Regions from separate parts of the Kocuria sp. MNB10 genome, predicted to be linked through region 3. Evidence: riboswitches for the same ligand, from Rfam matches in the RefSeq annotation. Region 3 holds a riboswitch; each other region holds the start of a gene.

Region 1 (9,733 bases), 1.0 Mb from region 3:
GAGGCCGCGGTGTCCCTGCTCGTGCGGGACGGTTGCGCGGAAGGTGGCCCCTCGCAGGACGGGACCGTGGCGGACCGCGCGGCACGGCAGGACGCCGCCCGGTCCGGTTCTGTGCGCTCCGGTTCCGCGCGGCGGCGGTGCTTCCGCGCACAGGACGTGCGGCTGCGCGGGCTGCTCGCGATGTTGCGCGGGGACGAGCGCGCGCAGATGTTCGCGCGCGCGGAACTCGGGAGCGTCCTGGACGTGGAGCGCCACGAGGACCGTGAGCTGTTGACACAGTTCCTGGCGTGCGACGGGAACAAGAGCCTGCTGGCCCAGCGGATCCACCTCTCCCGCCCGGCGCTCTGCGGGCGGCTGGCCCGGCTGGAACGCAGGCTGGGGGTGTCGCTGGACGATCCGGAGTCGCGGACGTCCCTGCACGTGGCGCTGCTGATCACGGAGGTGGAGGGGTGCTGAGGACGGCCCGGGCGGCGTCGTGCGCTAGGACTCGGTGGGGTAGTCGCGCGGCCAGCTGTGGCCGAGGGTGGCCTCCACGCTCTCGTTGAAGCGGCGGGTGAGACGGGCCAGCGCGGTGACGTCCTCCTGCGGCCAGTCCGCAATGAAACGCTGGTAGGACTCGCGGCGGACCTCCAGTTCCTCCGCAAGACGGCGCACGCCCTCCTCGGTGGGCTGGTGCTTCTTGGCGACGCCGCCCTCAGGGTCCTTGATGCGCTCGATCAGACCGCTCTTCATGGCGGCTGCGACCTGCCGGTGGACGGTGGAGATGTCCAGGCCGAAGGACTGGGCCAGCTCGGCCACACTCATGGGGCCGCCGGCCTGCAGACGGGCGAGGAGCACGGTGGAGCTGCGGTCCAGCGCCTCTCGGCGGGACTGGGGTGGCGCTCCCTGGAGGGCGTATCTCGAGAGCAGCATGTTCTCGTAGACGAGTTCGCTCACTGAGTCATCGCTGTGCACGGTTCCATCCTTTCATCCCCGGGTGGACGGCTTCCGAGGGGCTGCCGCCGTGGCAGCTCTCAACGGTAGGCGGGGCGGAAAGACGGGGGAGCGGGGTCGTCGACAAAAATTGCATAATACAAATCCTGGGGTAATATCTTGCACTATACAAACCCAAAAACTCCAGGAGGTGCCCGTGTCGGTCGACGCGAAGGACGACGTTCCCACAGGTCAACTGCCGGTTGTGGTGGAGCAGGCCACGCCCGGTCCCGCGCACTCGGCGGGCCCGGCACGGCTGGTCACTCCCACGTTCGTGGTGGCGTGGGTGGTCAACTTCCTGCAGTACCTGACCTTCTACATGCTGGTCACCACCATGGCGCTGTACGCGGTAAAGAGCTTTGCCGCCTCGGACGCGGTGGGCGGTTTCGCGTCCAGTGCGTTCGTGGTGGGGGCGACCGTCGCGCGGCTGGTCTCCGGATACCTCGTGGACATCCTTGGCCGCCGGAAGATGCTGCTGATCGCGCTCGTGGTCGTGGTGGTCGCGTGCGCGCTGTACCTGCCTGCCGGGTCTCTGCCCGTGCTGATCGGGGTGCGTCTGCTGCACGGTTTCGGGTACGCGTTCGCGAGCACCGCCGTCATGACGATCGCGCAGTCCGTGATCCCCGACTCCCGCCGCGGCGAGGGCACCGGGTACTTCGCGCTGGGCACCACGCTGGCCACTGCGGTGGGGCCCGCGCTGGGGCTCTTCCTGGTGGGTTCGCTGAACTACACGTGGCTGTTCTGGACGACCCTCGTCACCGCCGTGCTCGGCCTGGTGCTGGGTGTCTTCTTGCGGGAGCCCCTGGTCAAGCGTGAAGCCCAGGCCAACCAGGAGGTGGACAAGCAGCGCGCCGCCTTCTCGCTCAGCGACATCGCCCACCCGGCAGTGCTGCCCATCGGCTCCTTCATGCTGGTGGTGGGCGTCTGCTACGCGGGCGTCATCACCTACCTCAACGCCTATGCCGAGGACCGCGGAGTCACCACCGGCGCCGCTCTGTTCTTCGTGGCGTACGCCGTGGCCATGCTGATCATGCGCCTAGTGCTGGGCAAGGTGCAGGACCAGCGCGGCGACAACGTGGTGGTCTACCTGGGCCTCGTCTGCTTCGCTGTGGCCCTGGGCATCCTGGCGGTGGCCAACCAGGACTGGCAGGTGGTCGTGGCCGGCGCCATGACCGGTCTGGGCTACGGCACCCTCATGCCCGCCGCGCAGGCCATCGCCGTGAGCGCGGTGCCCGCCCACAAGCTGGGCACCGGCATCTCCACGCTGCTGTTGCTCATGGACGTGGGCGTGGGCGTGGGTCCCGTGATTCTGGGTCTGTTGCTCTCCGCCGCCGGTTTCGGGGCCATGTACGCGGTTCTCGCCGTGCTGGTAGTCGTTGCCGCCGTGCTGTACCACGCGGTTCACGGGCGGCACCCGCACGCCAAGCGGGGGCGGCTCGTGGTGGACTGAGGTTCGCTCTTTCGGGGGCCCGTGGTTTTCACTGCGGGCCCCTTTCCGTTGTACGGCTGCGTTCGGGGACGACGACGGTGAGGGGCCGGGTGGGCGCGTCTCGTCGTCTCCGCGCCAGGCGGTGCCCTCTCTTCCTGGATCCACTGGTCACGGGACCACCAGCACGGCACCCGCGCCTCCGCGCCCTCCGCCGGGTCCGGGGTCCAGGACTTGCCCGTGCGCGCACGGGGAGTGTGGGCCTCGGTCACCGGGAACCGCTGGGCGCTGCGGCACATGCTCCGACGACGGGCGGGGGTTGCGGGGGCTTGTGCCCCCACCAACCCCCGTGCCTCCAATGGGGATAATGGGGTTAGCGGCGTCGCTAAGTCTGCTGGTAGCCTAGACATAGCAACACCTCGATGGGTGCTTTACCTGGTGTCTCATGAGGAACTTTCGTTGCTATCGGAACACCGCGAGAGTTTGGTCGCTGGAACGGTGTTCGAGACTTTGAAGGCGGTCCCTGGCGGGGGGCCGCCTTCAGTCATGTGCGGGCGGGTATTCGTATTGGGGTAGATCGAGGCTCCGTGCTGCTTGAGCGACGATCCACCATGACATGCTCACGTCGTCCTGCGCCGCAGCGGAGCGGATGGCGGTTTCCACTTCCTGCGGGATCTGGATGACGAGGGGAACCATAGGCCCCAAGGCGCGAGGTATGCGGCGCGCCCCCTTGTCAGTCATGTGACAAAGTATGCCCCATGATTCTGCATTCGTACACAAACCGCCGCTGGTGTGTCGCCAGGCAGGCCAAAAACAGGAATCAGCTGACGGTGCGCAAGGCGTTCCAGTCGGTGGTGTAGCCGGGGGAGAGGGCTGCCTGGTGGTTGTCCCAGGGCTGGGGGCGCTGGTCGCGGATCAGCCCAAGCCGACCGTGCCGGTGCCGAACCGGGTGTTGACGGCGTCGATCAGGGACCCGATGGGCGCTGTGGTGGGGGCGGTACCGGGCAGGGGCGCGGCAGCACCGGTGTCGGTGAGCTCCAGGCACATCACCCCGGCGCGCATGTACGGGATCCCGTGCACCAGGTGCGGCTCCAGGGCCCTGCGGGCCGTAGCGGCCAGCGCCCCGGGCTCGTGTGTCGGAGCAGGCAGCCTTACATGAGCGTTGGGGTGGTGTGGTCAGGGCCTGGGCGGTGGGGTGAGGTGGCGGCGAAGACCGTCAGACGTGCGGCTTCCTGGTCCTCCTTGCGCAGCCGGCGCGCGGCCCGCTGGGCGAAATCGGCCACCGCCTCTGCGATCAGGGCAGGGTCGAGGATTGGTTCGGGGAAGGAGCGGGAGACCAGGATCTGCTGCTTGGTGGCGGTCTCTTCTTCCACGGGGATCGCCGGCACCGCGTTGAGCTCGAGCGCGGTGCGCATCAGCACCACGGAGAACCGATCGCGGATCCGTACCGGGTCAGCGTCGCGCAGCTCGGCGACGGTGGTGGTCCCCTGGGCTGCCAGGCGGCGGGCGGTGCGCGCGGCCACCCCCACACCTCGGTCACTGGCAGGGTGCCCATAAGCCGGCCCCAGAAGCCCGGCGGGGTGTTCTCCCAGTGCACCACGCCCCCGGTGGCGGGGATCTTCTTGGCCGCTTCGGTGGCCAGCTTGGCCAGGGTCTTGGTGGGGGCGATGCCCACGCTGACGGGCAGCCCCACGTTGCGCGCTACCAACCGCTGCAGCTCCCGGCCCCAGGCCAGCAGCTCGCGTGTGTGCCCGGGGGGAGGGGTCAGGAAGCACTCGTCGATCGAGTAGATCTCCTGTGCCTGGGCGTAGCGGTCCAGCAGAGCCATGGTGCGTTGGGAGAGATCGGCGTAGAGCGGGTAGTTCGAGGATCTACGCTGCAAGCCCCACCGGCGGGCATCGGCGGCGATCTTGAACCACGGATCTCCCATCTGGATCCCCAGGGCCTTGGCTTCGGCGGAGCGGGCGACCACACACCCGTCGTTGTTGCTCAGCACCACAGTGGGCTTGCCGAGCAGGGACGGGTCGAAAAGACGTTCGCAGGACACGTAGCAGTTGTTCACGTCCACCAGGGCGATCACGCCGAGCGCCCCACGGGGCGTGTTGGTATGTCGCGATGTTCGTTCTTGCGATGTTCCCTGTGCTTGGAGATCTGATCCCTGCCCATGAGAGCAGGTATAGCCGCCGGAGGCGACATCATTGCTGACCCCGCGTGAGGGGGCATGGGTGGGGGTCCGGAGGCCAGGGACCTAGCTTCCTCGAATCAGCGGCCGCGCCCACCCCGGGCGGTGTGCATAGCGAGGTCGCCTCGTCCTTGCCGAGCCGGTTCACTGCTGTCGATCGTGGAACTAGGCTCGGCGCACACGATCCGGATGCACCGGGAGGGGGAGTCCATGCCGAGGATGTCCGCTCTAGAAGCTTCGTGCTGCCGCAGTGCGCCATGGAGTCTTTTGGCCCGGCGAATGGTCCCCTGGGCGACCCAAGGCTTCCCCGTCACCGGGAACGTGCTGGAAATCGGCGGGGGCAGCGGGGCGATGGCCGAAGCGATCGTCCAAGCCAACCCTTGGGTGCGGCTCACTACGACCGACGCCGACCCGGTGATGGTTGAGGTTGCGCAGCAATGCCTTGTCAGATTCCCCCATGCTGAGGCCTGTCAGGCCGACGCCACCCGCCTGCCCTTCGAGGACGAGTCATTTGACACGGTTGTGAGCTTCCTGATGCTCCACCACGTCATCGAGTGGGAACACGCGGTGGTCGAGGGGTCCCGGGTTTTGCGGCCGGGCGGGGCATTGGTGGGATACGACCTGCTTGCCTCACGGATGGCCTCCTTGGTGCACCGGGCCGATCGCTCTCCCCACCGACTCATCGACCCCGGAGCCTTCGAACCAGTTCTCGACCAGGTCGGCCTGGAGCTCCTCGCCCTCCGGTTGTCCTTCGGTGGGCGGATTCTACGCTTTGTTGCCCAGAAGCCAGCTACGCGGTGACCTGCGTTGGCAACCAGGCCTGGACTGCGGGATGAGATCCCGTGCTGTGGGGGCCCTGTCGTTGACAGGGCCCCCACAGCACGGGGGCGGCTTCTCCGGGAGCCCCTGGGTGGATGCCCAAGGCATCCAGTGGTGTGGGTCAGCGGAAGGTGACGTAGCCGACCACGGGCATGGCGTTGACGTCGTGGACGAAGGTGCCCTGGGTCGGATTCAGCGCGGAGATCATCTTGCCGCCGCCCAGGTAGACCCCGATGTGGCCGCCACCGTTCTGGACGACAAGGTCACCGGGCTGGGGGTTGGCGGTCGGGGTACCAGCCGCCCACTGGGCCTGGCTGGTGCGGGGGATCTCGATGCCGTTCTGGGCGTAGACCCACTGGGTGAACCCGGAGCAGTCCCAGGCGCCGAAGGCGGTACCACCCCAGACGTAACCACCGCCCACACCCTGCATGGCGGTGCCCACGAGCCCGCTCCCGGAAGTGGAGACAGCAGTAGTGTCGGTGGACTGGACGGAAACATCCGAGGCCGAGGCCATCTGCGGCGTCGAGGCCGCCTGCGCCCCAGGGGCCGGGGTGGCTGCCGGGACGATCGGGGCCGCGGCGGGGGACGAGGCCAGGGTCGCCACCACGGGGGCGGGGGTGGAGGAGGCGGTGTTCGAGGGGGTCGGTAGCTCGGCGTAGGCCTGGGCGGGTGCCACCGAGCCGAGCACCGTCGCACCAGCGGCGGCTGCGAGAGTGGTGCGGCGAACGAGGCGGGACGGGGTCTGGGCGCGGTGGCGAGCAGTACGGCGCTGGAACATGGGCATGAGTGGATTCCTCCCTTTGCCTGCGAGGTGAGCTGTCGGATGCGGGTGGGAGACACCCGGCCGGGCGGACGCGCGCGTCCGGCCGGCTTAACCCCCAGGCCCCAAGGGCGGGACCGTGTATGGTTCCCCCGCTTCTGCCAAGCGATGTCTTTTCAGCGGACCCCGGGCACCGGCAGAATTCGGCGATGTACCCGGGGATGCCAACCGGATCGGCGATCGGCACGCAGAGGACAGTAGCGAACAGATAACGGAAAAGTCACGTTACGGTTACGGCCGCTCCTCCCCCCTTGTTTCACCGCCGAGCGGGACGGAGAGACGCTCGGGAGTGACAGCCGAGGCGGCGGCCGCCTTCTACTCGCGCCCCAGCACATTGCTGCCGAAGAGGTGCATATCTGACGGCGACTAGCGGATTTACGCGGTGTGCGCCCAGGCCCTCCTGTACCTGCGGCTCCGTCAGAGGGGTGCAAGAGCGCAGCTGCCAGCCCCTGCCGCCCCACAGGGATTGGTAAGAAAAGGCTAGGAAATCATCCAGGCTATTTTCAGGAAGTCGTTCTCTTCCGGCGGCGCGAGAGAGATTTCTTCATGAGATCTTCATGGTTCCTATGCATCTTTCACAAAAGGAAATGGATGCGTGGCGTGGCGCGCGCCTCGCTCTCGGGATTTCTTCACGGAATCTTCAAGGAGTAAGTGCTTCATCCGGCCAGATCCGCAGTTTGCTGTCGGTTGTATGGCGGATTGGCTCCGGCCGGTTCGTCTCCTCGGCCGAACCGACGAAGGAGCAAGCCATGACTCATCATGTGACGTCGATGCTGGAGACCTACCCGAAGGACCTGGGCGGGGTGGACGAGGAGAAGCTAGCCGCCTGCATCGAGGCCTGTTTCCAGTGCGCCCAGACCTGTACCGCCTGCGCCGACGCGTGCCTGTCCGAGGACATGGTCGCGGAGCTGACCAAGTGCATCCGCACCAACTTGGACTGCGCGGATCTGTGCGAGGCCACCGGGCGGGTTCTCTCCCGGCACACCGGCTACGACGCGAACATCACCCTGGATGCGATCCGGGCCTGCCAGATGGCCTGTAAGGCCTGCGCGGACGAGTGCGAGAAGCACGCCTCGATGCACGAGCACTGCCGGATCTGCGCGGAGGCCTGTCGGCGCTGCGAGGCCACCTGCGCCGAGCTGGTCGCCGCCCTGGGCTGAGCCTGCCCCCGCGGACCCATCACCCGGGTGGCGGACGGCGGTGAGAAGCTCCGGGGCTGGCTGGGAGCGAGGCCGCGGAGCAAGCCCGAGCTGCACAAGTCGGGCGACGCCATGACACACCCACCGCCCGGGTGATGCCCCGGGTGACTGATCACCTGGGGAGAAGTTCCTCCACGGAAACCGGGCCTCTTCTGGAGGCCGACGCTGACCCACGGAGGCCGTGGATGGGCCTCCGTCGGTGAAAGAGGAATCTGATCCGTTGACCGGGCACCTCCGGAGGCGGGGGTTCTTTCTTCCCCCCGTATCTCATTGAGCACAGCCCCGCCCGCGCGGATCGTTCCCGCCCCGGCGGCGGGGTGATCACCGAGCCGGCATCTCAGGGTCGAGCTCCCTCGTCGTGGAAGAGAGACATCATCATGGGTTCCACCCCATTCCGTGGCCGCCCCACGGTGGCCGCCACTATCGCCGTCGCCACCGCCTTGCTGGGCGGGGCGACCGCCCCGGCCTTCGCCCGCTGGGAGGCCACCCCGGTCTCTGCCCATACCCAGACCGAGACTCTCCAGCCCGAGCCCACCTCCCCGACCGCCTACGAGTTCGGCGAGACCCTGGCCGGCCTCGAAGGCGAGGAACTGGAGATCACGTTCCTGGCCGAGATCATCCCGCACCACCGCGCCGCCATCGAGATGGCCGAACTGGAGCTGGAGCGCGGCACCAGTCCCGACATCCGCACGCACGCGGAGAACATCATCGCCAACCAGCAGCACCAGATCGACCAGTTCACCCGGTGGCTGGAGGAGTGGTACGGGCTGACCCCGGAAGAGGCCATGGCCCAGGTCCCGGCAGAAGCCCAGGAGGAGATGAAGATCCTGGAGGAGGAGACCCAGATGATGATCGAGGAACTCTCGGCCGTGGAGGCCGGTGAGGACTTCGACGTCGCCTTCGTGCAGAAGATGATTCCGCACCACAACAGCGGGATCATCGAGTTCCTCGAGCCGCAGTCCCGTGCCGTGCACCCGCAGCTGCGAGTGGCGGCCACCGCGGGGATCACCACCCAACAGGCCCAGGTCGCGGACTTCCGCACCTGGCTCGCCGGCCGCGCCTGATCACCGAGCTGAAACAGCGCGATCGGTGGGGCCACCTGTTAGGGTGGCCCCCACCGATCAACGACAGACTTCCATGTTCCGACCGCGCGAAAGGGGAGACCATCGTGTACTCCGGGATCGTGGCCATGGCCCTGGTGGCGCTGTCGGTCGTCGTTCTCCTCTATGCACTCCACCGCGCTGCCGTCATCACCGCCGAGCCGTTGACGGTTCTGCCCGCCCAATCCGGGTGGATGCCCCAGGAGCACGCGCTGTCCCGATTCCACGCCCGCTGGTACCTCGCCTCAATCGTGTTCCTGGCCTTCGACGTCGAGATGCTCTTCATGTATCCGTGGGCGGTGGTCGTGATCGAGAAGGGGATCTCCGCGGTCGTGGAGATGTTCCTGTTCCTCGGGGCCCTGCTCGTCGCCGTGGCCTGGGCCTGGCGCGAAGGAGCCTTCCGATGGGCCTAAGCGGTGCTCTCGCCCGGCTCGCGGTCCGGGCCACCCGGGTCCTCGTCGTCGAGGTCCCGGGGCACTGGGCGACCCGGATGGAGGTCGAGCACCAGCTGCTCCGCCGTGGGTGGCGACCGGCGTGGACACCAGCGGACGCGGACGTCCTGGCGGTGTGCGGTGTCCCCGGCCCCGAGCTCTCGGAGCTCGTGGACCGGCTCTGGGAGCAGATGCCCGGTCCCCGCGTCCGCGCCGACATCACCTCGCCCGGAACTGTAGGTTCCGCCCTCGACGCCGCCGCAGCCCTCCTTCTCGACACCCCGCACCACCGGACGGACGCCCAGGAGCGGGCGCAGGAACCCGAGATCCCCGAGGACGCGGATCATGGGGGTCACGGGGGCATGGGCCACGGGGGCATGGACCACGGCGAGATGGACCACGGCGAGATGGACCACGGCGGTCATGGCGGCATGGACCACAGCGGCCACGGCGGGATGGACCACGGGGGCATGGACCACGGCGAGATGGACCACGGCGGTCATGGCGGCATGGACCACAGTGGCCACGGCGGGATGGACATGGCCCCGGGGGGAATCGCCCTGGCCGGGGGCGGGGAGGACCGTGACGGGCTGGAGATGGACGTGCTCCACCTGCCGCTGGGTCCCGTGCTGCCGTTCTGGCCGGCCGGGCTCGTGCTGCGCTGCTCGTTGCAGGGGGATGTCGTGGTCGACGCCGAAGCCTCCGTGGTCGACGGCGCCGGAGCAGGCGGACCGGGTCCCGGTCCCGCGCCGGCGGCGGTGGTGTGGTGCGACCAGGTCATGGC
Region 2 (9,733 bases), 1.2 Mb from region 3:
ACGCCACGGCCATGGGCGTGGTGATGGCCCTGCAGTTCGTTCCGCAATTGCTGCTCGCCCCCTATGCGGGGGTGCTCGCGGACCGCTACGACCGGCGCCGGATCCTTGTGATCACGCAGGGTGTCATGGCGCTGCTGGCCCTGGGGTTGGGCATCCTGTTGCTCCTGGACGTCGCGCAGTTGCCCACCGTGTACGCGTTCGCGCTGGGCCTGGGGATCGTCGCGACGTTCGACGCCCCCGTCCGGCAGACGTTCGTCTCGGAGATGGTCCCGGACACCCACGTGTCCAACGCAGTGGCCCTGAATTCCACATCGTTCAACTCGGCGCGGTTGATCGGTCCCGCGGTCGCCGGTGTGCTGGTCGCCGCCGTGGGTACGGGGTGGGTCTTCATGATTAACACCCTCACGTTCGCCGCGATGATCTGCGCGATCGTGCTGATCGACGCCGCCAAGTTGCGTCCCGCTCCACGCGCGCGGCGGGCACGCGGGCAGATCCGGGAGGGCATCGGCTATGTGCTCCACCGCCCGGACCTCGTGGCGGTCATGAGCACGATCTTCATGATCGGCACGTTCGGGATGAACTTCGCCGTGTTCCTCGCGGCCATGGGCGGTTCCGTGTTCGGGCGCGGCTCCGAGGAGTTCGGCGTCCTCAACTCGATCCTGGCAGTAGGCACCCTGACCGGGGCGTTGCTCTCCGCCCGCCGCGCGCGGGCGCGGTTGCGCTACATCTTCTTAGGCTGCGTGGCCTTCGCGATCACGTGCCTGGGTGCGGCCACCGCCCCCACGCTGTGGGTTTTCGCGCTGTGGCTGATCCCGTGCGGCATCGCGTCGCTCACGATCATGACCACCGCCAACGCCTATGTCCAGACGACCACCGCACCCGCGATGCGCGGGCGCGTGATGAGTCTCTACATGGCCATCTTTATGGGCGGTACGCCGATCGGCGCACCCACCGTGGGGTGGCTGACCGACACGCTCGGGGCGCGGTGGGGCATGGGTGCGGCGGTGCTCGCCGGGGTCGTGGGCGCGCTGATCGGCGCGTGCTTCGCGTGGCGACTGCGCCGGGAACGGCAGCTCGCGACGTCGTCCACGGCGGCGCCGGGGACGACGTCGCGCGGCTGAGTCCGCTCAGTCCAGGCCGTTCGCCACGGTCCAGTCGATGCACTCCAACAGGGCGCGGACGTCCTCCGACGGTACGGAGACGAACGTGGCGATCCGCAACTGGTTGCGCCCGAGCTTGCGGTACGGCTCAACGTCCACCACGCCGTTCGCGCGCAGGACGGCCGCGATCCGGGCGGCGTCCACCGCGTCGTCGAAGTCCACCGTGCACACCACGGGGGAGCGGTGCTCGGCCAGCGTGACGAACGGGGCGGCGACGTCGCTGCGTTGCGCCCAGTCGTAGACGAGCCCCGAGGTCTCGGCCGTGCGGCGGGATGCCCAGTCCAGACCGCCCTGGGCGTTGAGCCAGCCCGCCTGCTCGTTGAGCATCACGAGCCCCGCGAGTGCGGGGGTGTTGTAGGTCTGGTGCTTGCGGGAGTTCTCCACGGCCGTGGCAAGGGACAGCACGTCCGGGATCCAGCGACCGGACGCGGCGATGCGCTCGACCCGCTCGAGCGCGGCGGGGGAGAAGGCGGCGAACCAGATCCCACCGTCACTGCCGAAGTTCTTCTGCGGGGAGAAGTAGTAGACATCGGTCTCAGAGAGGTCGACCGCCATCCCACCCGCGGCGGACGTCGCGTCGATGACCGTCAGAGCGCCGTCGTCCGCGTGAACGCGCTGTACGGGCATGGCGACGCCGGTGGAGGTCTCGTTCTGGGGCCACGCGTAGACGTCCACCCCGGGCGCCACGCGAGGCCCCTCGGGGCGCGAACCGGCCGGGGCCTCGATGACCACGGAGGATTCGAGGAACGGTGCGCGATCCGTCACGTGCGCGAACTTGGCGCCGAACTCCCCGAAGCTGAGGTGCTCGGCGCGCCGGGACACGAGGCTGAAGGCCGCGCTGTCCCAGAAGGTGCTGGACCCACCGAGACCCAGCACGATCTCGTACCCCTCGGGCAGTGCGAAGAACTCGGCGAGGCGCTCCTGCACCTGCGCTACCAGGTTCTTGACCGGGGCCTGGCGGTGGGACGTACCCAGCAGTGTGCTGCCACCGCGTTCGAGCGCGGCCACCTGCTCGGCCCGCACCCGGGACGGGCCCGCGCCGAAACGGCCATCCGCGGGCAACAGGGACGGGGGGATCACGGGCATGCTGGTCACGAAGGCTCCTCTGGCGGGCGGTCGGGTGTGTCCCCCATTGTGCCCGCCCGGGGAGTCGATGGCGCGTTCGAGACGCCTGCCGCAAGGACACCCACTGGCTATAATTATCCTGAATCATTCAGACTAGGCTGAACGGCAGCCCCCACCGGGGGTCGTTGACCCGCGCGCTGTGGTGCGCAGAAATCTGAGGACGAACCATGAGCGGCGATCTGATCGACACCACCGAAATGTACTTGCGCACGGTGCTGGAGCTGGAGGAAGAGGGGATCACCCCCATGCGAGCCCGCATCGTGGAACGCCTGCACCACTCCGGCCCCACCGTGTCTCAGACCGTCTCCCGCATGGAGCGCGACGGCCTGCTCTCGGTCGCGCCGGACCGCTCCCTGCAACTCACCGAGGCCGGGCGCACCACCGCTGTGTCCGTGATGCGCAAGCACCGGCTCGCCGAACGACTCCTCGCGGATGTGGTGGGCCTGGACATGGCGCACGTCCACGAGGAGGCCTGCCGCTGGGAACACGTGATGAGTGAGCGCGTGGAACAGCGGCTCGTGAACCTCCTGGGGGATCCCGAGAACTCCCCGTACGGCACGCCCATCCCGGGGCGGGGCGAGCACAACGGCACCGGTGCCGCGGCCGAGGTCTTCGACGGCCTCACCCTGCTCGAGGTCGCCGGAGCCCAGGACTCCACGGAGTACGTAGTCCGGCTGCTGCCGGAAGTGGTGCAGGCGGATCAGGAACTCATCGAGATGCTCAGCTCCGCGGGCATCCTCACGGGCTCCAGGGTCACGGCCGAGATCAACCCCGGGAACGAGAATCGGGTCGTGGTGACCCGGGTCGATTCGGGAGTGTCCCTGGACCTGGACTCCGCCACCGCGCGCGCCATTCGGGTGGCCGCCGCCGAGGCCTGATCGCCGCTGCGTCTCTTCGCGGTTGCTTCCGGTGACGTCGGAACGCGACGCGCCGTGATCTTCGAGAAGTTGACCGTGACCTTTCGACTGTGTGGACAATCACGGGTGATCGGTGCGGTTTCGACCTTCGCTCACTGGGTGAGCCCTGTATCACCGCAGGTCAGGAGCTTTTTTCGTGGTGTGGGCTTTCGAGCGGGCGGGCGTGTTGAGGCGGCCGATTGATATCGACGGTCGTGGTAATCCACGGTGATTCATAACGACCGATGCCCGATGCGTGACCGGCTGTAATCAAAACGTGACATTTTCGTTATCCATCCTGTACAGTCATGCCCGTGCCGATCACTGGTCGGATCGCCACTCCCGAGCGTTCGCCGAGTTCTGCCATGCGCTCCGGGACCCGTACACAGAACATCCGCATGGCAGAAGCGGGGGAACCACTTCCGGGCTCGTTGCAATCCGACGGGTCCTTGGGGTCAAGCCAGCACGGCACCTAGGTGCGTGCGGCCGGATGTCTCCCATCCGAACCCGACAGCTCACCTCGTAGGCGCAGGGAGGAACACACATGTCTTTCATGAAGCAGAACTCTGCCCGGCACCGCGCCGAGACGCAGTCGCACCTCGTGCGTAACACCACAATCGGTACGGTCGTCGCTGGTGCCGCCGTGGTCGGCCTCGCGGCCCCCGCGCAGGCCTCGAGCGGTCCCATCGATCTGGGCTCCACGGCGTCCTACGGCTACCAGGCGTCCACCTCCTCGGTGCAGGCCTACAACGCGTCGTACACCATGCAGACCACCAACACCGTGGGCTCCGCCGCCAGCGTGAGCACCCAGTCGAACCACTCCACGGGTGGTCTGGTGGGCACCGCCTACCAGGGCATCGGCGGCGCGTACGTCTGGGGCGGCGTTGGCTTCAAGGCCTGGGACTGCTCCGGCTTCACCCAGTGGGCCTACGCCCAGAACGGCATCAACCTGCCCCGCACCACCTGGGCCCAGTTCGCCGCTGGCACCCCCACCTCCAACCCGCAGCCCGGCGATCTGGTCTCCCAGAACGGCGGCTCCCACGTGGGGATCTACATCGGCAACGGCCAGATGATCTCCGCTCTCAATCCCTCGCAGGGCACTCAGGTTCACTCCGTGAATGCCATGCAGCTGGATGGTTACTACACCTTCCGGTGACCCGGTGACACCGCGCGCGAGCATGATGCGCGGTCTACACCGAGCCACATTGCGGCCGGGTGTGCTGGCTGGGTCCCCGGACCTCGGCCGGCACACCGCGCCGGAACCACCTGAAAACCGAACGTAATCTCCCGCCCAAATCCGTGCACCGCTGCTGCGTCCTGACGGATGTGCCGGTCACCGCACACCTCCGTGCCCTGGGTGGACACGAACGTGTTAGGAAACCACACGAATGTCGAACGAAACCGCTCCTCACGCCGCCAAGGGCCTCTTCGCGGGTAAGGCCCGCACCGTCGCCGCCGTCGCGGCCTTCTCAGGTCTGGCCCTCGCGACCACCGTGTCCGTGCAGGCCACGCAGAATGCCTCCGAGCAGGCCCCCGCCGCCGCTGTGTCCGAGGCTCCCGCCTCCGATAACACCGTCTCCGCGGAGCCCGCAGCCAAGGCCGACAAGGCCCAGGAGAACGCTGCCAAGGAGCAGAAGGCCGCGAAGACCGAGAAGGCGCAGCCCGCCGCTCAGGCTCCCGCTCAGCCCTCCGTGGTCCAGGCCGCTCCCGTGGCCGACGTGACCCCGCTGCAGGCTCCCGCCGTTCCGGCTGCAGCCCCCACCGTCGTGACCGCTTCCGAGAACGTCACCTCGGTCGCCGAGCAGGCTCCGGTGGCCCAGGGCCGCCACGCCGCTCCCGCCACCGCTCAGACCGTTGCCAAGGAGGCCGCCGCCGAGCAGCGCGCCGCTGTGGCTTCCCCGGTGATCCCGAACTACGCCCCCGCCCAGGGTGCCGCTGCCGCCCAGCCCGCGTCCTACAAGGCTCCGCAGGCCCCGGCCGCTCCGAAGGCGCAGGCTGCCCCCCAGGCTCAGGCCGCCACCCAGGTGACCACGCAGTCCAACACCCAGGCGAAGGCCGAGGCTGCTCCCGCCGCCACCCAGGCGACCACCCAGTCCAACACTCAGGCCAAGGCTCAGGCTGCTCCCGCCGCCAAGGCCTCCTCCGTGTCCGGCTCCGCGAAGGGCCAGGCCATCCTGGGTGCCGCCGAGGCTCAGCTCGGTGTGTCCCAGGACTGCACCATGCTGGTGACCAACTCCCTCAAGGCCGTGGGCATCAACCACCACGGCTGGCCGGCCAGCTACAAGTCGCTGGGCACCCAGGTCTCCGCGGACCAGGCCCGCGCCGGTGACATCGCCTACTACGCCAACGGCGGTTCCGGCATGGCTCACGTGGCCATCTACGCCGGTAACGGCCAGGCCATCCACGGCGGTTGGAACGGTAACCAGACCGTGAAGACCAGCGCCTACGTGGGCTCCGGCCCCGAGTTCATCCGCGTCGGCTGAACCGGATCGAGTTCGGCACAGCGCTGATCCGCGCGGCGCCACACCTCGTGTCGAGTCGGGACCGGTTGTGTACCCGATCCCGATGAGAGCGATAGAGAACGTACGGACCCTGTTGACCGCAGGGTCCGTGCGTTTTTTCGTGCCCGGAACCCGGAACTTGGAACCCGGACGTGGACCGGCAGCGGTGATCACTCGGCCCACCTAGCACCCGACCCCCCTTCGTGCAGGCGTCGATCGCGGATCGGCCCCAGCGATCGCGCAGCCCCGGCCCGTAGAATGGACGCCATGCCCTCCGATCTCTCCACCGCCGCACGCACCCCGCAGGACCAGGAATTCACCTACTACGCCGTGGGCATGGTTGCCGGTGCCATCCCGGGGATCGTCGTGGGGTTCATAGTGGCCGCGTTCGTGGGTCACGCCGCCATGTGGTTGTCGGTTTTCGGTGGCGTGGGGATCATCATCGGCCTCGTGGTCGCCACGGTCGTCTTCCGGCGACGCCGCGCGGCCGCCCGGGCAGCCCAGCCCACCTCGCCCGCAGCGCCGGGCGACGACGTCGCCGATCGTCGCAGCTGAGCCCGTCCCACCGGGGAGCCGGCACGCCGCTGTCGGCGCTCGTCGCAGACCCACCCACCGGAGAGCCGGGTCGACGTCGCTGGGTATTCGTACGGGTCCGCGTGGCCGTCCAGCCCGGCCCCGAGCTCCACGCGGCGGTGAGTTCTCTCCGTCCCCCGTTACTTCCAATCGACCTCGAAGGCCGGCTCAGGCCGCGATCAGCTGCGTGATCTCCCGTTCCAGGTTCTCCCGGGCGCGGGCCTCCCACAACGTCACCGCACGAGGATCGTGGAACAACGTGTCTTTTTCCAGGAGTCCGCGCAGGATCTCGGCGCGGCCCGCCCTGAACTGCTCGTCCGGGACGTGGGCGTACTCGCGGCGCACCGTGGTCCGATACCGCTCGTACTCGTTCTCGCTGCCGCCCAGCACGGACAGGTCCGCGTCCACGAGTCGACAGGCGTCCACGTCGCTCGGATCCGGGCGGTGGTCCACGGTCACGAGCACGAGCTCCGCCACGCGGCGCCCGATGGCCGCGGGCCACTCCGGGCCTGATAGTCGTTGCCGGGCCAGCTCGGCGGAGTCCCGTTCGTCCTGACCTGCTTGCCCGTCATACACGGCATCGTGGAACCACGCGGCGAGCACGAGCTCCGCGCTCGGGGCGCCGTGGGTGAGCCGGTCGATGCCTTCCAGCACGTTCAGCAGATGCGAAGGCCCGTGGTAGACGCGGTGCGGTTCGCTCCAGCGGCTCAGCAGCTTGGCACCCAGGTCGGGATGCTCGGGGAAGTGGTGCGCCCAGCGGCGCGTGAGGGTCACCGCGAGCTTGGCCGGGCGGCGTCGTGCGGGGACCCGCAGGCCACTGTGGATCAGGACACGGACGAGTTTCTTGCCGTCGACAGCGAGGGCACCCGCGGCCACAGCGTCAGCGTGGCGGTGCGCGGGGACGTCGTAGTGGTCGCGGTCGAAGGCACGTTCCGAGACCCCCAGGCCGCGGGCGAACTCGTGCAGCTCGGCCAGGGAGGTGTCGGAGATCAGGTGCGAGAACACCGTGCCGTGCGCGGGCCATCGGGGTGGATCGATGTAGACGGTCATGGCTCCATTGTGCGCTGTTCCGATGTGCTCTCAACTCGCGGGGGGAACGCGCCGCCGATACAGTGGTGCAGTGTTGCCCCCGTAGCTCAGGGGATAGAGCACGGCTCTCCTAAAGCCGGTGTCGTTGGTTCGAATCCAATCGGGGGCACCGAGGACGTCCCGCCCGATAACGGGCGGGACGTCGTCATTCCCGCAGTGCATTCCCACAACCGGCCGACCCGCCCAGCGAAACCCGCCCGCCCGGTGAGGATGGCCGACCCCGCACGTCAACGGGGATGTACGAGTGGAGTAAAAGCAGCCCGCGGCCCTGAGACCTGCGTCAGCTCAGCTGAATCGCGGTGTGGGGAAGCGCGAGGGGTGTATCCCTGAGCTCAGGCGCGCGGACGCTGGCCCGGCAGCTTGCCCTCGGAGAAGTCGTCGAGTTTGCGGCGCGTCACGGATACCGCCACGATCACGGCGATCAGCACGAGCAGAGCGAACAACACCCACCGCGCGATCACGAGCCCCGAGGCGAGTGCCACGGCGGACGCGTCCGCGGGGTCGGCCACGGCGGCGTCGAGCACGGTGTTGCCCACCAGGAAGACCACCGCGTAGACCAGGATGACCGCCCAGTACACCCATTTGCGGGCGCGCTGCGGGGTGTTGAGCCCGGTGAACAGCAGCCAGCCCAGGCACATGAGAAGGGGAGTGAAGAGCCCCGTGGTCGCGTGCACGCCCTCGTACTCGGTGCGGCCGTCCGCACCCAGGCCGCGGGCGAAGTCCGCGAGGTGGCCCTGGGAGAAACCGCCGGCCATGAGTTCGGGCGCGGTGACGCCGCCGGCAAGGTTTCCGGAGACGCCCTGCAGCACGAGCAGGTGGTAGTAGAGCCACAGCGCGGCACCCACGAAGAACGCGACGCCCACCAGGATCCCGGCCGACGACGCCTTGGTGGGTTCCGCGGCGAGCTCACCGGGGCGCATCTCGTGGACGCTCGCGGGGCGCACTCGGGGTGCACGAGCGGGCGAGGACCCCGCCTTCGCGGAGCCCGCGTTCTCCCCGTACTTCCTGGCCTTCTGCGCTCTGGTCATACCCATGGCCCCATTATCCCCCGGGTTGTACTGTGAATGACTACGGGTACCACGCTCGATGACGAGGTGGTGAACAGGTGCCCCGCGGGCACTGCGGAAGGGTGGTGATGGTCATGGAACTCTCCATCGGCCTGCCGGACGGACTGCTCATGAGCGCGGGTGACGGCACGGAACTCACCCTGTACGAGGCCGATCACACCACGGTCCGGCGCAGGATCAACTGCTCCGTCCTGGAGGGCGCGCGGATCGCGGACATCGTGTGGTCCCACAAGCTCTCCGCCGTGATCGCCGCCGTTCCGGACAAGAACCAGTTGTTCCGCTGGGACCCGTACACCGACGCCCTCCAGGAGTACGGCGGCACGGGTGAGCCCGGCCGCCGGGACGGGAAGATCGCTCAGGCCAAGTTCGCGGCCACGGTCTCGATCACCGAGGCCGGTGACGGCAAGTTGTGGCTCGTGGACAAGGATTCCTCCGCGCTGCGCTACATTGCGATCGATACGGACCGGCCCGACGGCGATCCCCACGTGGTCACGGTCATCGGCCGCCACGGTGCCGGGTACCAGGACGGCCCCGCGGCGGACGCCAAGCTCGCCCGCCCCGAGGACCTGCAGATCCTCTACGACGGTTCCGTGGTGGTCGCGGACACCGGCAACGACGCCATCCGCCATTTGGACCCCTCCGCGGGGGAGGTCTTCACCATTTACGGCGGGCCCGACCAGGACGGGGACGACCTCGACGAAGACGTCGTGCTGCAGGCCCCGGCGCGGGTCACCGTCGCGGATTCGCACCTGTGGGTCGAGGACGCCAACGGGCGCCACCTGTTGGAACCGCGCTACGTGTGATCCGGGGTTGTCCACGGGCCGGTGAGGGCGTCCCCACCGCTGGCTAAACTGGTGCCACCATGGACTTCCTCTCTGACAATCCCCTCCTGTCCGCGGCCTCGGTGCGCTCGGCGAACGCGCCCGACTCGGACGAGTTCTCCCAGCCCACCCCGGCATCCGGGGCTCAACTCGTGGAGGGACTGAACGACCCCCAACGCGCCGCCGTGGAGCACGCGGGTTCCCCGCTGCTCATCGTGGCCGGTGCCGGTTCCGGCAAGACCAGGGTCCTCACGCACCGGATCGCCTACTTGCTGGCCACGGGCCGCGCCCGCCGGGGGGAGATCCTCGCGATCACGTTCACGAACAAGGCCGCCGCGGAGATGCGGGAGCGGATCGTGGATCTCGTGGGGGAGTCCGCGCGCTCCATGTGGATCTCCACGTTCCACTCGCTGTGCGTGCGGATCCTACGCCGCGAGGCCAAGACCCTGGGGCTGTCCACCAACTTCTCCATCTACGACTCCGCGGACTCCCTGCGGTTGA
Region 3 (9,733 bases):
CGTCGGTGCCACCGGAACCCGAGTCACGGGACCAAACCTGCACCTCGAGACCTGGGTCGACGGGCAGGCCGTGGACCCCCAGTCCTTCGACTGGGTCGACGGTCTCCGCGTCATTCCCGCCTCCCGCAGCAAGTACTCCTTGGAGGTGCCCGTGCCGGCCCCCGTGGATGACGAGACCACCGCCAAGAAAAAGGCCGCCTCGGACGAAGAAGCTGCCGAGCAGAAGGCCGCTGCCACCAAGAAGGTCACGAAGGAGCCCCAACCCACGGCCGAGCCTTCCGCTCCTGCGAAACCCAGCCCCACACCGGCCCCTCCACCGTCAGCGGCGCAAAAGCCCACGGCCATCCAGACCAAACCCGTAAAACCCGCCCAACCGGCACCAGCTCCTGCCCCGCCCGGCCCCACAACGGCACCACCCCAACCGGCACCAGCTCCTGCCCCGCCCGGCCCCACAACGGCACCACCCCAACCGGCACCGTCACCGTCTGCGGACACTGGGAGCGAGAAGGAGCTCCTGCCCGGAGTGGCGCCCCGGGTTCCGGACACCAAACGGGACACCGATCGCGACGGCACCCTCGACATCAATGACACCGACCTCGACGGGGACGGCATCGACAACAAGGCTGACGACAACCTCGACGGCGATAAGTTCATCAATGAGGTTGATCCGGACATGGATGGGGACGGCCTGCTCAATGAGGAAGACCCGGACATCGACGGGGACGGCATCCTCAACGACAAGGATGAGGAACCCATACGCCCGGCACGAGTGGCGCCCGCCAAACCAACTCCCGAGACTGGTGTGCCCAGCGATCCTGTAGGGATTACGGCCCCTGCCGGGGGAACTCAGGCTGCTGGGACCTCGTCGGCCACCTGAAGCGCCCTGGGTCTGATGGAGACTCGCGCTATTTGATTCCGACCAGGTGTTCGCGGTCGGCTTGGACAGCATAGAACGCGTTCTCGAACTCGGCGGGCGGGACGTCGCCGAGGTAGCTGTGGAGGCGCTGCGTGTTGTGCCAGTGCACCCAACCGAGGGTGGCGAGCTCGAGATTCTCGACCGTCTTCCACGGCCCGGACCGGGCCGGCCCGCGGACGAGTTCGGCCTTGTAGTACCCGTTCACCGTCTCGGCCAGGGCATTGTCATAGCTGTCACCGACGGTCCCGATCGACGGCGTCGCGCCGATCTCCGCGAGGCGTTCGCCGTAGCGAATGGACGTGAATTGAGACCCCGCGTCGCTGTGACACCGCAGGTCCGCGTGGCGGTGACCTCTGGACCAGCGGGCCATCTCGATGGCGTCGAGGATCATCTCGGTGCGCATGTGCGACGCGACCCGCCACCCGACGATCATGCGGGAGAACGCGTCGATGATGAAGCACACGTACGCGACACCGGCCCAGGTCGCCACGAACGTCAGATCCGTCACCCAGAGCCGGTTCGGAGCGGTCGCGGTGAACTCCCGCTGCACCAGATCCGGGTGTCGCGCGGACGCCGGATCCGGCCTGGTCGTCTTCACCCGTTTCGAGCGCCTTGCGCCCTCGATCCCTGCCACCTTCATCAACCTCGCGGTCTGGTCGCGGCCGATCGCGATCCCCGCCCGCCGGGCCGCCTTCCAGAGCTTGCGGACCCCGTAGACCCGGTAGTTCGCCTCCCACAGCTCGACGAGCCGCGGGATCAGCTCCTCGTCCCGCTGGGCACGGGCGGACGGGGTGCGGGTCTTAGCGGCGTAGTAGCTGCTCGGAGCCACCTGCAACTGTCTGCAGATGAGCTCGACTCCGAGCCGGCGACCGTCGACGAGGTCGTCCTTGTTCGCGTCGATGAACGCGACTACTTCCGGTAGTGGCGGTCGAGCTCCGCCCCGAAGAAAGACGCAGCCCGCTTCAGCACCTCGTTGGCCCGGCGAAGCTCGCGGACTTCTTGCTCGAGCTCTTTCACCCGCTGCGCCTCCGCCGAGCTCACGCCGGAGGTGACACCCTCGTCGATGTCGGCCTGCTTCACCCACATCCGCACGGATTCGACCCCGTACCCGAGCTGCGTCGCGACTCGCTGCACGGTTCCTTGCGTGACCCCGAGCTCGGCCCGCAGCGTCCTCACCATCCGCACCGCGGCGGCCTTCTCCTCGTCCGAGTAGCGACGCGTCGTCGGCTTCCCATTCGCCAGTTCCTTCGGCATAACTCCATCCTCGTTTCCAAGGTCAGGAGCCTCCAACAAACTCACGGCGCTTCACGATGAGCAGGGGCAGCACTGGCGTGGGTGTCCCACTAATGGTGGTCGCTTCCATCCCTCAAACGGAGCGCGTCGTGTCACCGGATGCGCGGCACCGTCGGGAACAGCCAGAGGGCCCCTGCCATGGCAGGGGCCCTCTGGCTGTTGTTCGAGGACATCCAACAGCAGGTGCTGCGGCAAGATCCAGGGGGCAGTTGTCGGGTCGCTGGACATCGTGGCCATGGCATCTTTGAAGGGGCGCTATGGCCGGAATCGTTCAGGGGTGGGTCAGAGGCCGGTGAAGGTAGAAAAGAAGCGGAAGAACACCGAGGCAGCCACGGCCACGTAGGCGATGGCCACCAGGGTCCAGGCCCACTCGGTGGCGAAGCGCACCAACCGGGGCGGGGCGGGGATGACGCCGTGGGCGAGGTTGCGCACGGTGAGCAGGAGGAACAGCGGGATCATCGCCGCCCACACGATCATGCAGTACAGGCACAGGATGTAGATCGCGAACAGGGCCTGGGACCACAGCCAGATCACGAGCACCGCCCCGAGAGTGACCCCGACCTGCAGGCCCGCCCAGTACCAGCGCCCGAGGCGGGCCCCGGCCAGGATCGTCATGGCGGTGGTGATCACCACCGCGAAGGCGACGATGCCGATCAGCGGGTTGGGGAAGCCGAAGAGCTCCGACTGCCAGGTGCCCATGACTTGCCCGCAGGACACCCAGGGGTTGATGTCACAACTGGTGACGTGGCCCGGGTCCTTGTAGAGCTGAAGGCGCTCGAGCACCAGAATCGCCGAGGCGACCCACCCGATCACCCCGGTCACCAACAGGACCAGGGCGAAGGGGCGGCGACGGGCGAATCCGGGCAGGTGCTCCTCGGCGACCGGGCCGGCGCCTGGGTGGCGGTGGGCGCTGGTGGTGGTTTCAGCCATGGTGGATGTCCTTGGGGGTTCCTCGATCAACGGTGGCGTCGGTGGTGCCGTGCTGGTGTCTTCGAGCCAGGACGGCCAGGGCCGCGGCCAACAGGGGCAGGACCCCGGCCAAGAGGATGGAATGGGCCGCGGATTGTTGATCCGCCAGCGGAGAAGGCCCCCAGTCTCGGCCGAGTCCGGAGAACCACTCTGGTTGGATCACCGTCGGTGACAGGGCCGTGAACACCACCCAGATCCCCAGCACGGTGGCCACCGCGAGCAGCACCAAGGCCTGCGTGCGCACCGCTCTGCGGTCCGGTGGGGCGGCCAGCGCGGCGGTAGCGAAAATCAGGCCCAGGGCCACGGCGGTGGTGTTCATCAGCTCGTGGCCGACGTGGGTGTGCAGGGCCACGGCGAAGGCGGGGGTGTAGTAGAAGACGCCCAGCCCGGCCAGCATCAGGATCCCGGCCGGGGCCGGGTGAGCCAGCAGGGCCCCGGCCCGGGAGGTGCGCCATGCAGCGGCGAGCTCGCACCACCCGGTGCTGCCGTCAGTGCGGACCGGAACCAGGGCCGCGGCCAGGCGGCCGGGCGCTCCGGCGATCAGCAGCAGCGGCACCGGGAAGCTCAGCAGCAGGTGGGCGGCGGTGTGGACGCTGAACAGGATCGGGGCGTAGAGGGCCATCGCTCCGCAGGTGACGTAGACCAGCAGCACCAGACCGGCCAGGAATGCGGCCGTGCGTGCCACCGGCCATGGTGCGCCGGTGCGGCGCAGGTGTCGGGCCCCGCCCAGGTAGAGGCAAGCCGCGAGGATCGCCACGGCGATCCACAGCCAGTCGACGCGCCACTGGGTGAACCAACCGGAGAAGCTCAGGGGCGGGGGCAGGAGGTAGCCGGTGAGGATCTCCGCGGGGGTGATGTCAGGTTGTCTCTCCAGAGGCACCGGGGTGGGGGTGCGTGCCAGGGCCACGCCCAGGGCCATCACGGCGCAGAGGATGAAGACCTCCACGGTGATCAGCCGCCACACCCGGCCTAGCGTCGGGGTGCCGGCGGTGATCGCCCGGCGGTTCAGGTACCCCAGCACGCCCAGGGCCACGGTGGCGATCGTCTTGGCGATCACCAGCGCCCCGTAGCCGGAGTCCAGCCCGTCCCAGCCACCGATCCGGTAGACGGTGTTGATGACTCCCGAGACAGCCACCAGGACGAAAGCCACCCCGGCCAGGGCCGAGAAGCGTTCCAGCACGGTCCGGGCTGACCCGTGGCCGGTGGCGGGGGCGGTCAGCAGCGGGGCGAGCAGGGCGAGCACGATGATCCCGCCGGTCCAGATCCCGGCACCGAGCAGGTGCAGGGCCAGAGCATTGACGGCCCCGTTGTGATCATCGACCCCGGCCACGTGTCCCAGTTGGGACAGCGGGATGACGGCGGCCAGGGCCACCAGGGCGGTGGCGGCCACCGCCGCCGGGGAACGAACGAGCACGGCCAGGGTGGTGGTCAGTGCCGCGGCCACCGCGGTGACGGCCCATGCTTGGCCGGGGATCAGGCGGGTCACGTAGTAACCCAGTTGCCCGGTGAACTCGGCCGAGCCGGACACGGGAGCCCCGATGGTGTCGGCGTAGCTGAGCACGATGATCGCCACCGCCGCCAGGGTCCACACCGCGGCCGCGGCCGCAGCCACCGTCATGGCCCGGGCGAAGGCCGGGTGCTCGGCCCTGGTCTGTCCCGCTCCGGGGACCGGAGTGGACCGGGGCACCACGGTGGTGGCGAAGACCAGCCCGGCCCAGGTGATGCCCATGGCCAGGTGATGCACGGTCGTGGCCAGCGGCAACCCCCAGCGCACCAGGACCCCGGGATCGAGCACTTCCCGGGGCGCGGTGGCCCCGGAGGATCCCAGGGCCACCCACAGCACGGCCAAGGTCCCCACCCCGATACCGATGTAGACGGCAGCCATGGCGCGCCGGCGCCGTCCAGTCGGCGTCGGGCCGGGAGGCGGGGGGAGGACCACCGGCGGGGTGGGCGTGTGGGGTGGGGTGACCATTGGGTCAGTCGGTGGCTGCGGTTTCGACGGCGTCCCGGAAGCCTTCCAGGGACTCGGGGTTGAGCACTTCCCCATCGAGGAAGAACGTGGGAGTCCCACCCACCCCCAGAGCCTCACCGTCAGCGACATCGAGCTCGATGCGCTCCTGGGTGGCCGGATCAGCCACCGCGGCGTCGAAGGCGGCCATGTCCAGGCCGAGGTCTTCGGCAAAGCCGCGGAAGACCGCGCTCTGGTCCTCGGCCGACTCCCCCCACTGTTCCTGGGTCTCGAACATACGCTGGTACATCGCCTCGTACTGTCCCTGCTGGGCGGCGGCTTCGACCGCGAGGGCGGCGTTCATGGAGTTGCGGTGGCCCGGCAGCGGGAAGTAGCGGTGGACGAAGGTGACGGTGTCGGCGTACTCGGCCCGCAGCTCCTCGATGACGGGGTAGGCGGCCCGGCACCCTTCGCACTCATAGTCCAGGAACTCCACCAGCACGGCCTGTTCGTCCGGTGCCTGGGAGAGCACCCGGCTGTTCTCCCGCACGACCTGCCCCTGGCCCTGGGGCACCGTTTCGGGGGTGGAGTTGGCACGGGCGATGAGGATCGGGATGGCCACGGCGGCCACGACGGCGACCAGGAGGACCCACACGATGATCTTGGCCTTGGAGGGCTTCTGCTTTGGGGTGGGCGGGCTGGCGGTAGTACTCACAGGGGTGTCCGTTCTGTCTCCGGCAGCAGGGCGTACCGGTGGAGGGGGCTAGGGGTGGAGGGTCTCATCGTGGCGGTGGGAGGCCGGTTCGATCTGGAAGGTGGAGTGCTCGATGGCTACGTCGAAGTCACGGGCCACGCAGGCCTGCAGATCCGCCAGGACGACCCCGGCGTGCTCAGCGTTCAGGCAGCCGTCGTGGACGGTGACGTGGGCCGAGAGCACCGGGGTGTCGGAGTCGATGCGCGAGGCGTGCAGATCGTGCACACCGACCACGTGCGGCAGGGCTTCCAAGCGGGTGCGGACCTGCTCGAGGTCCAGGCCCTTCGGGGTGGTTTCCATCAGGACCTCGATGGTGTCGCGCAGCAGGATCAGAGCCCGCGGCACGATCAGGGCGGCGATCAACAAGGACACGACCGCATCCGCCCGGGTCCACCCGGTGGTGGCGATGACGATCGCGGAGACGATCACCGCTACCGAGCCCAGGGCGTCGTTGGCCACCTCCAGGAACGCGGCCTTCATGTTCAGGTTCTCCCCCCGGCCCGAGGCGAGGATGACCAGCCCGATGATGTTGCCGACCAGCCCGACCACCCCGAACCACAGCATGGCCGTGGACTCGACCTCGGGGGGCTCCAACAGCCGGCGCACCCCTTCGACGGCGATGAACCCGCCCACAGCCAGCAGCACCGAGGCCTGGGCGGCCGCGGCGACGATCTCGGCGCGCTGGTACCCCCAGGTGCGTTTGTCCGTGGCCGGTTTCAGCGCCAGGGTCGCGGCGGTGAGGGCGATGAGCAGCCCGGCCGAGTCGGTGAACATGTGCCCGGCATCGGCCAGCAGCGCCAGGCTGCCCGAGACCACCGCACCGATGATCTCGGCGACCATAATCGTGGCGGTGATGGCGAACACCACTGCCAGTTTCCCCCTCCGCCCGGCGCCGGCGTGGGAATGATCGTGCTCGCCGCTCATACCGGAATCTCCTGGGTGGTGGCGTCATCGGCGAGGGCCTCGGCGGCGCACTCGGGTGTCCCGCACCGGCACACCGGTTCGACGGTGAGGATAGTGCCCAGCAGGTCCTCCAACGCGTGGGCCAGCTTGGGGTCCGAGAGTTCATAGCGCACGTTGCGCCCCACCGGCACGCCCACGACCAACCCGCAGTCGCGCAGACAGGCCAGGTGGTTGGACACGATCCGCCGGCTCACCCCGATCCGGGCCGCCAGTTCCGAGGGCACCGCTGGGCCCTGCTGCAGCTGCAGCAGCACCGCGGCCCGGGTGGGATCGGCCAGTGCTTTGCCGAAACGGGACATCGCCGCGACCGGGGACAAGATCCTCATCCAATAACCGTACAGCAGAATCTGTATCAAAGGAGATGAGGGGCTTCCCTTGATGATCGGGCAATGTCCAGCTCGTATTCATACGGTGAGGGCGGACGGGGGTGCCGTCCGCCACTGCGGCATCCCCGTCCCCCGAGCCATCGCTGCACCCTAAGGGCTCTCGCTCCAATGCCGAGGCGGAGCAGGATAAGCACTGCCCGCGTCCAGCGGAAGACAGGGCAAGGCCATGAGCACTCTCCGATCCTCTCCGCAGGACTGCTCCCCGTGTGCCGATTCGCTGGCGTGTGCACATCGACAGGATCGTGGCAATCGTTCGAGTCTGCGGCTACAGCTGCGGAGTGCACCCATGCGGTCCATCCGAGTGCACCCATGCGGTCCATCGACGATGATCCTGGCGGGGCACTCCGCACCTGACGGATGAGCCCACCGGCCGGCCTTCACCACATCGGCGAGACTCACCGGTAGGTGTAGTACCCGTCGACGGGCATGGCGTTGACGGAGTGGACGAAGGTGCCCTGGGTCGGGTTCAGCGCCGAGACCATCTTGCCGCCACCGATGTAGATGCCGATGTGGTTGCCGCCGTTCTGGGACACCAGGTCACCAGGCTGCGGGTTGGACGTCGGGGTGGCGGCGGCGATCTGCTGGAAGCTGGTGCGGGGGATGTCGATGCCGTTCTGGGCGTAGACCCAGCCGGTGAATCCGGAGCAGTCCCAGGCCCCGAAGGAGGTCCCGCCCCAGACGTAGCCGGTGCCCACGCCCTGCATGGCCGTGCCCACGATGCCGCCGGCGGCCGGGGCGATCTCGGTGATGGCGGTGGACTGCGGGCTCACGCTCGAGGTGGCGGCGCTCTGCTGCGGGGCCGGGGCTTGGTCGACGGGGGCGGCGGGCTGCGCGGCGACCGGGGCCGGGGTGGTGTAGGAGGCCAGATCGGCCATCGCCGAGGCCGGAGCCGCATAGGAGGACCCGGAGGCGGCGGGGATCTCGGCGTAGGCCTGGGCCGGAGCGATGGAGCCCACCAGCGCTGCGCCGGCGGCGGCGACGACGGTGGTGGTACGCACGGCGCGCGAGGAGGTCTGGGCGCGGTGACGGGCAGTGTGCTGCTTGAAAAGCGACATGGTGGAGTTCCTCCCTTTGCCTACGAGGTGAGCTGTCGGATGCGGGTGGGAGACACCCGGCCGCAGAACGCACGCGCTCTGAGACTTAACCCCAAGGCCCCGGTACACCGGGACCGGTAATGGTTCCCCCGCTTCTGCCAAGCGATTTCTCTTCAGGAACCCCGAGCACCGGCAGAACTCGGCGATGTGCCACGAGGGCGCCGACAGGATCAGTGGTCGGCACGCACTGAAGAGTACAAGGAGATTACGAAACAATCACAATCCGATTCGGGAATGTATAGAGATCGTAAAGAAGTGGTCAAGGCTTGATGAAGACCTGAATTGTTGTCGGCTTTTTCCTGTTAATTTCCCGAGAAAGGCGGGGCGCTCTGCGCTTTGAGTGAGGTGGCTTGTTGGTGCGTGGACGCTGCGCGGGGAGTCGTCGCCCACACAGCGGTGGGGACAGGAGCCACTTCAAAAGGCGCGGCGGGTGGATCGAGAGCGAAGCCCGCGGCCATCCTGGGATATTTCGCGCTGCATCAAGCCCCGGAAATTTGGGCTCTGTCCATGCTCGCACTGACTGGCGGAACGTTAGCCAGCGTTGTGGTCGAGGAGATGCCCGACCAAGCCCACGAAGGCGACACCAGCGTGCCGGGACCGATCCTGCTCACCGGCGGAGTTGCGCTGTTCGCCGCGATCTCCGTCTACCTCGGTTCCTGAGAAGCCGTGCGCCCCGGCGTCCTCGTCTCGGGGCGCCGACGCGTGCCGACCGTGCTCAGTGGGCGCAGTTGGGACCGCATCCACCGCAGTGTGCACCGTCCTCGGCGGTGAGGACCGCAACGGGAGTGCAGCAGGCGTCTCCGCGCCAGGCCTCCAGCCCCTCCTTGACCGCCACGGCGGCGATCACCAGCGCAGCCAGCGGGTCGGCCCAGGACCAGCCCAGGGTGCTGTTGAGCACCAGGCCTACCAGCAGCACGGCGGAGAGGTAGGTGCACAGCAGGGTCTGCTTGGAATCGGCCACCGCAGAAGCAGAGCCCAGCTCCCGGCCGGTGCGGCGTTCGAACCAGGACAGGAACGGCATGATGAGCAGGCTCACCGCGGCCAGGGCGATCCCGACCGGGGAGTGTTCCGGCTCGGCGGCCCCGAGCAGGGCGCGGATCGCATCGACGGTGACGAAGGCAGCCAGGCCGAAGAAGGAGAACGCGATCACCCGCATCGCCACCTTTTCCCGTCGGTGCGGGTCCGGGGCGGCGAACTGCCACGCCACCGCCGCCGCGGAGAGGACCTCCACGATCGAGTCCAGGCCGAAGCCGATCAGCGCCGAGGAGGAGGCGATGGTGCCGGCGGTCAGGGCGATGACCGCCTCGAGCACGTTGTAGGTGATGGTGCCGGCCACGATCCAGCGCACCCTGCGGTGCAGCACCGCCCGGCGTGCATCGGCGATGGGCTTGGGGTCCAGGGTCAGGGAGG

What was found. Region 3 has a riboswitch for cyclic di-AMP ahead of ACW9PK_RS10255 (C40 family peptidase). Riboswitches for the same ligand answer to the same signal wherever they lie in the genome.
Region 1: another riboswitch for cyclic di-AMP. It lies ahead of ACW9PK_RS05585 (C40 family peptidase); the one in region 3 lies ahead of ACW9PK_RS10255 (C40 family peptidase).
Region 2: another riboswitch for cyclic di-AMP. It lies ahead of ACW9PK_RS02735 (C40 family peptidase); the one in region 3 lies ahead of ACW9PK_RS10255 (C40 family peptidase).

Annotation. Positions count from the first base shown of each region.
Region 1 covers NZ_CM133411.1:1,241,104-1,250,836, reverse strand. Annotated here, with positions in the region: gene ACW9PK_RS05620 (helix-turn-helix domain-containing protein) at 1-456, shown strand, start outside; gene ACW9PK_RS05615 (MarR family winged helix-turn-helix transcriptional regulator) at 481-954, opposite strand; gene ACW9PK_RS05610 (MFS transporter) at 1,130-2,422, shown strand; gene ACW9PK_RS05605 (DUF4113 domain-containing protein) at 3,314-3,478, opposite strand; gene ACW9PK_RS05600 (DinB/UmuC family translesion DNA polymerase) at 3,550-3,813, opposite strand; gene ACW9PK_RS05595 (Y-family DNA polymerase) at 3,813-4,478, opposite strand; gene ACW9PK_RS05590 (class I SAM-dependent methyltransferase) at 4,620-5,381, shown strand; gene ACW9PK_RS05585 (C40 family peptidase) at 5,521-6,183, opposite strand; cyclic di-AMP (ydaO/yuaA leader) riboswitch at 6,189-6,337, opposite strand; gene ACW9PK_RS05580 (four-helix bundle copper-binding protein) at 6,969-7,379, shown strand; gene ACW9PK_RS05575 (DUF305 domain-containing protein) at 7,796-8,482, shown strand; gene ACW9PK_RS05570 (NADH-quinone oxidoreductase subunit A) at 8,587-8,931, shown strand; gene ACW9PK_RS05565 (hypothetical protein) at 8,922-9,733, shown strand, end outside.
Region 2 covers NZ_CM133411.1:608,992-618,724, reverse strand. Annotated here, with positions in the region: gene ACW9PK_RS02750 (MFS transporter) at 1-1,121, shown strand, start outside; gene serC (phosphoserine transaminase) at 1,128-2,246, opposite strand; gene ACW9PK_RS02740 (metal-dependent transcriptional regulator) at 2,453-3,163, shown strand; cyclic di-AMP (ydaO/yuaA leader) riboswitch at 3,564-3,722, shown strand; gene ACW9PK_RS02735 (C40 family peptidase) at 3,726-4,337, shown strand; gene ACW9PK_RS02730 (NlpC/P60 family protein) at 4,570-5,664, shown strand; gene ACW9PK_RS02725 (hypothetical protein) at 5,950-6,237, shown strand; gene ACW9PK_RS02720 (DUF4031 domain-containing protein) at 6,424-7,305, opposite strand; tRNA gene ACW9PK_RS02715 (tRNA-Arg) at 7,381-7,453, shown strand; gene ACW9PK_RS02710 (hypothetical protein) at 7,677-8,378, opposite strand; gene ACW9PK_RS02705 (NHL repeat-containing protein) at 8,486-9,214, shown strand; gene pcrA (DNA helicase PcrA) at 9,274-9,733, shown strand, end outside.
Region 3 covers NZ_CM133411.1:2,240,173-2,249,905, reverse strand. Annotated here, with positions in the region: gene ACW9PK_RS10290 (peptidoglycan DD-metalloendopeptidase family protein) at 1-877, shown strand, start outside; one part of gene ACW9PK_RS10285 (IS3 family transposase) at 906-1,867, opposite strand; AL1L pseudoknot at 1,737-1,871, opposite strand; one part of gene ACW9PK_RS10285 (IS3 family transposase) at 1,867-2,170, opposite strand; gene ACW9PK_RS10280 (vitamin K epoxide reductase family protein) at 2,492-3,139, opposite strand; gene ACW9PK_RS10275 (cytochrome c oxidase assembly protein) at 3,132-5,063, opposite strand; gene ACW9PK_RS10270 (DsbA family protein) at 5,155-5,841, opposite strand; gene ACW9PK_RS10265 (cation diffusion facilitator family transporter) at 5,890-6,804, opposite strand; gene ACW9PK_RS10260 (ArsR/SmtB family transcription factor) at 6,801-7,169, opposite strand; gene ACW9PK_RS10255 (C40 family peptidase) at 7,625-8,284, opposite strand; cyclic di-AMP (ydaO/yuaA leader) riboswitch at 8,290-8,443, opposite strand; gene ACW9PK_RS10250 (hypothetical protein) at 8,831-8,983, shown strand; gene ACW9PK_RS10245 (cation transporter) at 9,039-9,733, opposite strand, start outside.